2 linked regions of the Sporosarcina pasteurii genome follow. The protein of the gene in region 2 binds, or shares a complex with, the protein of the main gene of each other region. Links are inferred from orthologs where the notes say so. Each region holds a gene or a part of one and is shown on either strand. Other genes may lie near its edges. The genes, in order: trxB and trxA.

Region 1 (3,104 bases), 1.7 Mb from region 2 along the record:
GCATGCCATGTTTAAATCCGAATGATATAAAGTTCACAGTGAATATAGTATCTTGCTTGGTAGAAAATTCCTCAATGATTTTTTCGCGTAATTTTCGTGGGAGTAAATTAGATGTATTGTAAATTGAACGCGCATGTCCGCGTAATTCTGATAAAAGTTCACGTTCTTTTTGTATACCCGTAAGTGGAAGTCCACCTTCTGCAAGTGGATGAGAACGTCTACTTTCTTTATAACGTCTGACAAGCGTTTCGTCATCGGCATCTAAAAATAAAATACGCCAAGATACACCGTTCGTTCGGCTTAATTCATCGAGTGCACCAATGAGCGAGTCAAATAAATCTCCGCCGCGTGTATCCATAACAGCTGCAATCCGCCTCATTTTATTTTCAGATTTCATCATTAAGTCTAGAAATGTTACAAGTAACTCGGGAGGTAAATTGTCAATACAATAAAATCCTAAATCTTCAAAACTTTGCATCGCAACTGTTTTTCCTGCACCCGACATCCCAGTAATAATGACCAATTCTACATCATCGTTATAATTTTTCACTTCTGCCAATCCCATCATCCTTCCTCGGAGTTTTGAATGGTCTCTTTTAATAATTGAAATTGCTCTGTGTACGTAAACGTTCCGTACTGCATGCCTTCGTTTGAAACAGCAAACAATAAGTTTGTTCGATCGCCTTCAGCCATTGGAAGGGTTTTTAAACTTTCCACAGGATGCCATTCCAATTCACCTTCTATCGTAGTTTTAAACGGTGTGCCTGATAAATCATATGCAATAAACGTAAAAAGCATCCACTCATCTTTTACCATCTGCTCTTTCTCATCCTTAATGACCATTGTGTAAGTTCCTTTTAAATGAGGATTGACTGGCGTCGTTCCTGTTTCCTCTGTAAATTCCCTCACAGCAGCTTCATATATCGATTCACCTGGGTCTACTTTTCCACCTGGTGCCACATACCATCCTCGGCGTGGTTTTTTTAACAATAAAACATGATTATCTTTTAACACTAATAAATTTGCGATTCGTTGCATCGTTCTATCACCATTTCTATATACGCTACCTTCTATTATACATATCTTCACCGACATTCGTCATTTGAAAGGCATAATTTTAATTCGTTTATTTTAAACGTACCTTAGTTATTATGTGATTTATAAAATTTTTCATTAAAAAAAGCCATCTTCTGTGACAAAACAGAAGATGGCTCAAATCATTCTATATCAAAAGGGGGGTCAATTGATATTTCCTTATCAGTATATCCTTTTGATATTGCATTCGTGTTACAACCACATTAAAGGTATATTAATTTGCCTTAAGCTTCAATTGTAGATTGATCATTTAGTTTTTCAATGTATTGTTGAACGGCCTGCGCTGCAATACTGCCATCGCCTGTTGCAGTAACGATTTGTCGTAGTAATTTTTCACGAACATCTCCTGCCGCATAAATGCCTGGCACTTTTGTTTCCATAATGTCATTCGTCTGGATATACCCATTTTCATCGAGAATACCCAAATGTTTAAACGGAGCTGTCAGCGGATCTAGTCCGACATAGACAAACATACCTTCTGTTTTAAACTCTCGCTCTGAACCATCTTCAGTGGAGACAAGTGTAACCGAGTCAATTTTCCCATCTTTTCCATTGACTTCTTTAACAGTCGTATTCCAAATGAAGTCCATTTTTTCATTCGCAAAAGCACGTTCCTGAAGGATTTTTTGTGCACGCAGCTCGTCACGACGGTGAATAATCGTAACCTTTTTCGCGAAGCGCGTTAAATAAGCGCCTTCTTCAACTGCTGAGTCCCCTCCGCCAACAACAATAATTTCCTTGTCTCGGAAAAATGCACCGTCACATACTGCACAGTAACTTACGCCGCTTCCTGTAAGTTCTTCTTCACCTGGAATGCCGATTTTTCTATATTCTGCACCCGTAGTAATAATGATTGTACGTGCTTTATACTGCTGTTCTCCTACGAAAATTGTTTTATAGTCTTCGCCGTCTTGGACATCCGAGACATCACCAAAAGCGTATTCTGCACCAAATTTACGTGCGTGCTCAAACATTTTAACAGATAAATCTGGACCGAGTATATGATCAAATCCTGGATAGTTTTCAATATCTTCAGTCGTTGCCATTTGCCCACCTGGCGCGCCTCTTTCAATCATTAATGTCGAAAGGTTTGCACGCGAAGTATAAACTGCCGCTGTTAAACCAGCAGGGCCAGCCCCTACAATTATTACGTCATAAACTTTTTCCGTAGTCATGTGAATTTCCTCCTCACAAGGTTCAATCTACTCAAATCTTATAAGATTCAAGATAACCATTCAACTTTGATGCTTACAACCACCCAAGTGCTCCCCGATGAGAACTTTTATGCGATTAACCATTTAAATGCGGTAAAAACTCAATGAGTTCATTGACATATTTCGTCAAAGTCGGTGTTGAAACCCCATACTTTTTCGCCATCCCAATTTTTGTCACACCGGAATATCTCGCGGATTGAAACATATAATCAGCGGCAGATGCGAGTGCAGCTGGATTCGGAAATTCATACGAAACACTGATTGCCTTTTCACAAAGTGTAAACCACATTTGAAATAGATGAGTCGATTCATAATCCAATGGCCCGTATTGTTCATACAATAGCTCTGTCGTTTCAAGGGCACGAGTAAAAGCTTTTTCGAAAGCCCCTTCAGGTAATAACTCATTACGAATCCCGCTCGCTAAAAACAACTTTTCAACTTCACTTAATTCTTCAATCTTTATATAAGAAGGATGTGAAAGTATCTCTTGTTTATGTGCCGATTTTCCAAGCAAATAAAATCCAAGCATTCTCTCACTACGATATTGGTTTTGAATTTTATTAAGCAAAAACTGTCGATCGTGTTCCACTGAATCAGGAGACAACTCTTTTTCAATGTCTCGCCAAGGCTCATACCCTTCTTTTGTGGGATCCATTTCGAGCAGTGTTGCGTATGCCTTCCTAGCAATGTTTTCATGCCCCATTAAATATGCGGAGTGAGATAGCCAGAAGTAAAAACCTGCATCTCCTTCAAACCCTTGCTTTTGAAGTTGACGTAACAAAGAAAATGCCTCTT
Region 2 (3,133 bases):
TTTAAATTTTCACTTGATTGTTCAAGAATTTAGCTATTAATCATAGAAAACTAGATGTATATATTGATATTTAATTGGACGAGTATTAAGAGGTAGAGCGAGAAGTTCTTCTTCTTTTATATCGGATATAGGAGGGACAGGGAATGTCAAAAAAAGTATTAGTACTTGGAGAAACTCGTGATGGTGTCTTACGTAACGTTTCATTTGAAGCAATTGCAGCTGCAAAAAAAGTTTCAGCAGGCGGAGAAGTTGTTGGGGTACTACTAGGCGATTCCGTTCAATCACTTGGGGCAGAAATGATTCAATACGGTGCAGACCGTGTTGTAACGGTTGAGCATGAAAAATTGAAACAATATACTTCAGATGGCTACAGCCAAGGATTCATGGCGGTTTGCGAACAAGAGAATCCAGAAGCAATTGTTTTTGGTCATACAGCATTAGGAAAAGATTTATCTCCTAAAATTGCTAGTAAACTAGCAGCTGGCCTCATTTCAGATGTAACTGAAATTGAAGGAGAAGACGATGATGCTTTATTCATCCGTCCAATTTATTCCGGGAAAGCATTTGAAAAAGTAAAGCATAAAGAAGGGCTTCTGTTCATAACAGTACGTCCGAATAACATTGCGGCCTTGGAAAAAGATGAAAGTCGTAGCGGTGACGTTACTTCTGTTGATGTGGATGTAAAAGATTTACGTACAATTATTTCTGAAGTTGTTCGTAAAGCCACTGAAGGCGTTGACATGTCAGAAGCGAAAGTCGTTGTTGCTGGTGGGCGTGGTGTGCGAAGTGCAGATGGCTTTAAGCCACTACAAGAACTTGCGGACCTATTAGGTGGTGCAATTGGTGCATCACGTGGTGCATGTGACGCAGATTACTGTGACTATTCACTACAAATCGGTCAAACAGGTAAAGTTATTACGCCAGATCTTTACATCGGTGCTGGAATTTCTGGTGCTATCCAACATATGGCAGGGATGTCAAACTCCAAAGTGATTGTCGCCATAAACAAAGACCCAGAAGCGGAAATCTTCAAAGTTGCGGATTACGGCATCGTAGGGGACTTATTCGAAGTCATTCCAATGATGATTGAAGAAGTTAAGAAATTAAAGGTTCATGCATAAATCATTAATCGAAAAGGGGAGTCTTCTATGTAGAGGACTTTCTTTTTTATTATCATATTGCGGAGGTGTGATTCAACTGTGTACTTGGCATACTGGGGGATTGATAGAGCTGCTTTTGTCACGTAAAGCATGATGATTCGAATATAGTAGGGACAGGATTAGTGAATAGGCATATTTTTCGCGGCTTATTTTTGAGCATGTTACAATACAGAAGAGTTGTAAATCAAAGGAGGAAGATTTGAAATGGCAATTATTAATGCGACAGACAAAGACTTTGCAGAACACATTGCAGAAGGTGTTGTACTTGTTGATTTTTGGGCACCTTGGTGCGGACCTTGTAAAATGATTGCTCCAGTATTAGAGGAGCTTGACGGTGAAATCGAAGGGAAAGCGAAAATTGTAAAAGTTGACGTAGACGATAACCAAGAAACTGCTGGTAAATTCGGAATTATGTCAATTCCTACACTTGTTCTTTTCAAAGATGGCGAAATGGTTGAAAAAGTTGTTGGTTTCCAACCTAAAGATGCACTCGCACAATTAATTGAAAAGCACGCATAATTTCAGCGGTAAGAGAATGCGTTGCTAGCAATAAAGATACATTAAATGTCTGTTTTTTCAAGTCGCCGGGGCCATTTTAAGGACCCCGGCTTTTTATATCTAGTTTCGAGCATCAGATGAACGAAGGCGCACTTTTCCTTAGGAAGTCGCCTTTTTAAATGGATTTTCTCGTTTGATTGGCTTATGCTAGTCACATCGAAGCATGTGCTCTATGCTTGAATGAGTAGGTGATAAAAATGAATGATTTAATAAAAGAGAAGTTAGCGATTTTACCCGATCATCCCGGATGCTACTTAATGAAAGACCGTCAAGGGACTGTCATTTACGTCGGGAAAGCGAAAGTGTTGAGGCAGCGCGTTCGCAGCTACTTTACAGGCAGCCATGATGGGAAAACGCAAAGACTCGTAAGTGAAATTGTTGATTTTGAAACGATTATTACGTCTTCAGATATTGAAGCGCTTATTTTAGAATTAAATTTAATTAAACAATATGATCCGAAATATAACGTCATGTTGAAGGATGATAAATCGTATCCTTACTTAAAGATTACAGCTGAACGTCATCCAAGATTAATCATTACGAGACGTGTGAAAAATGACAAAGGAAAATACTTTGGTCCTTATCCAAACGCATATGCGGCGGGTGAGACGAAGAAGTTATTGGACCGAATTTACCCATATCGTAAATGCCAAACATTACCGACCAGGTCATGTCTGTACTATCACCTAGGACAATGTTTAGCACCTTGTATTCATGAGGTAGAGGAAGAGACGTACAAAGAAATGATTGCAAACATCACTCGTTTTTTAAACGGCGGGTATAAAAGCGTGAAAAAAGAATTGACGGAAAAAATGAATGAGGCAGCGGAATCATTAGAGTTCGAACGGGCAAAAGAGTACCGTGACCAAATCACGAATATCGAAATGGTAATGGAAAAACAAACGATGACGATGAATGACTTTACTGACCGAGATATTTTTGGCTATGCGGTCGATAAGGGCTGGATGTGTGTCCAAGTATTTTTTGTCCGTCAAGGTAAGCTGATTGAGCGAGATGTCTCAATTTTTCCTTTATATAAAGATCCAGAAGAAGAATTATTAACGTTTATCGGACAGTTTTATGGTAAGTCAGACCACTTAATTCCGAAAGAAATATTATTACCTCCCGATGTGGATGCAGAAGTTGTAAAGCAATTATTAAGCGTACAAGTATTTATTCCACAAAGAGGGAAAAAGAAAGACCTCGTACAGTTGGCGATGAAAAATGCACGAATTTCATTGTCTGAGAAGTTCCAACTAATCGAACGGCAAGAACAGCGAACAGTTGGTGCTTGTGAGGAACTTGGCGAAGCGATGAACATTGCTGTTCCGCATCGTATTGAGGCATTTGACAACTCTCATACGCACGGTGTGGATCCTGTTTCGGCAATGGTTTCTTTTATTGACGGTAAGCCG

Evidence for each region.
Region 1: the proteins of trxA (region 2) and trxB are in contact, whole or in part, in a crystal structure (PDB 1F6M), measured with the Escherichia coli proteins. The link is inferred for Sporosarcina pasteurii from one-to-one orthologs.

What each region holds. Positions count from the first base shown.
Region 1 is NZ_CP160452.1:2,663,803-2,666,906, forward strand. The notes cover bases 296-3,061. They hold trxB (thioredoxin-disulfide reductase), read right to left. Parts: upstream 2,271-3,061; coding sequence 1,320-2,270; downstream 296-1,319. Other genes in these bases: rapZ (RNase adapter RapZ), read right to left, coding at 296-550; AB1H92_RS12795 (8-oxo-dGTP diphosphatase), read right to left, coding at 565-1,038; AB1H92_RS12805 (lipopolysaccharide assembly protein LapB), read right to left, coding at 2,386-3,061. In the rest of the region: more of rapZ, read right to left, coding at 1-295; more of AB1H92_RS12805, read right to left, coding at 3,062-3,104.
Region 2 is NZ_CP160452.1:947,596-950,728, forward strand. Bases 227-3,021 are described here. They hold trxA (thioredoxin), read left to right. Parts: upstream 227-1,364; coding sequence 1,365-1,679; downstream 1,680-3,021. Other genes in these bases: AB1H92_RS04300 (electron transfer flavoprotein subunit alpha/FixB family protein), read left to right, coding at 227-1,121; uvrC (excinuclease ABC subunit UvrC), read left to right, coding at 1,916-3,021. Outside these bases: AB1H92_RS04295 (electron transfer flavoprotein subunit beta/FixA family protein), read left to right, coding at 1-5; more of AB1H92_RS04300, read left to right, coding at 144-226; more of uvrC, read left to right, coding at 3,022-3,133. UniProt on the Escherichia coli protein: Participates in various redox reactions through the reversible oxidation of its active center dithiol to a disulfide and catalyzes dithiol-disulfide exchange reactions.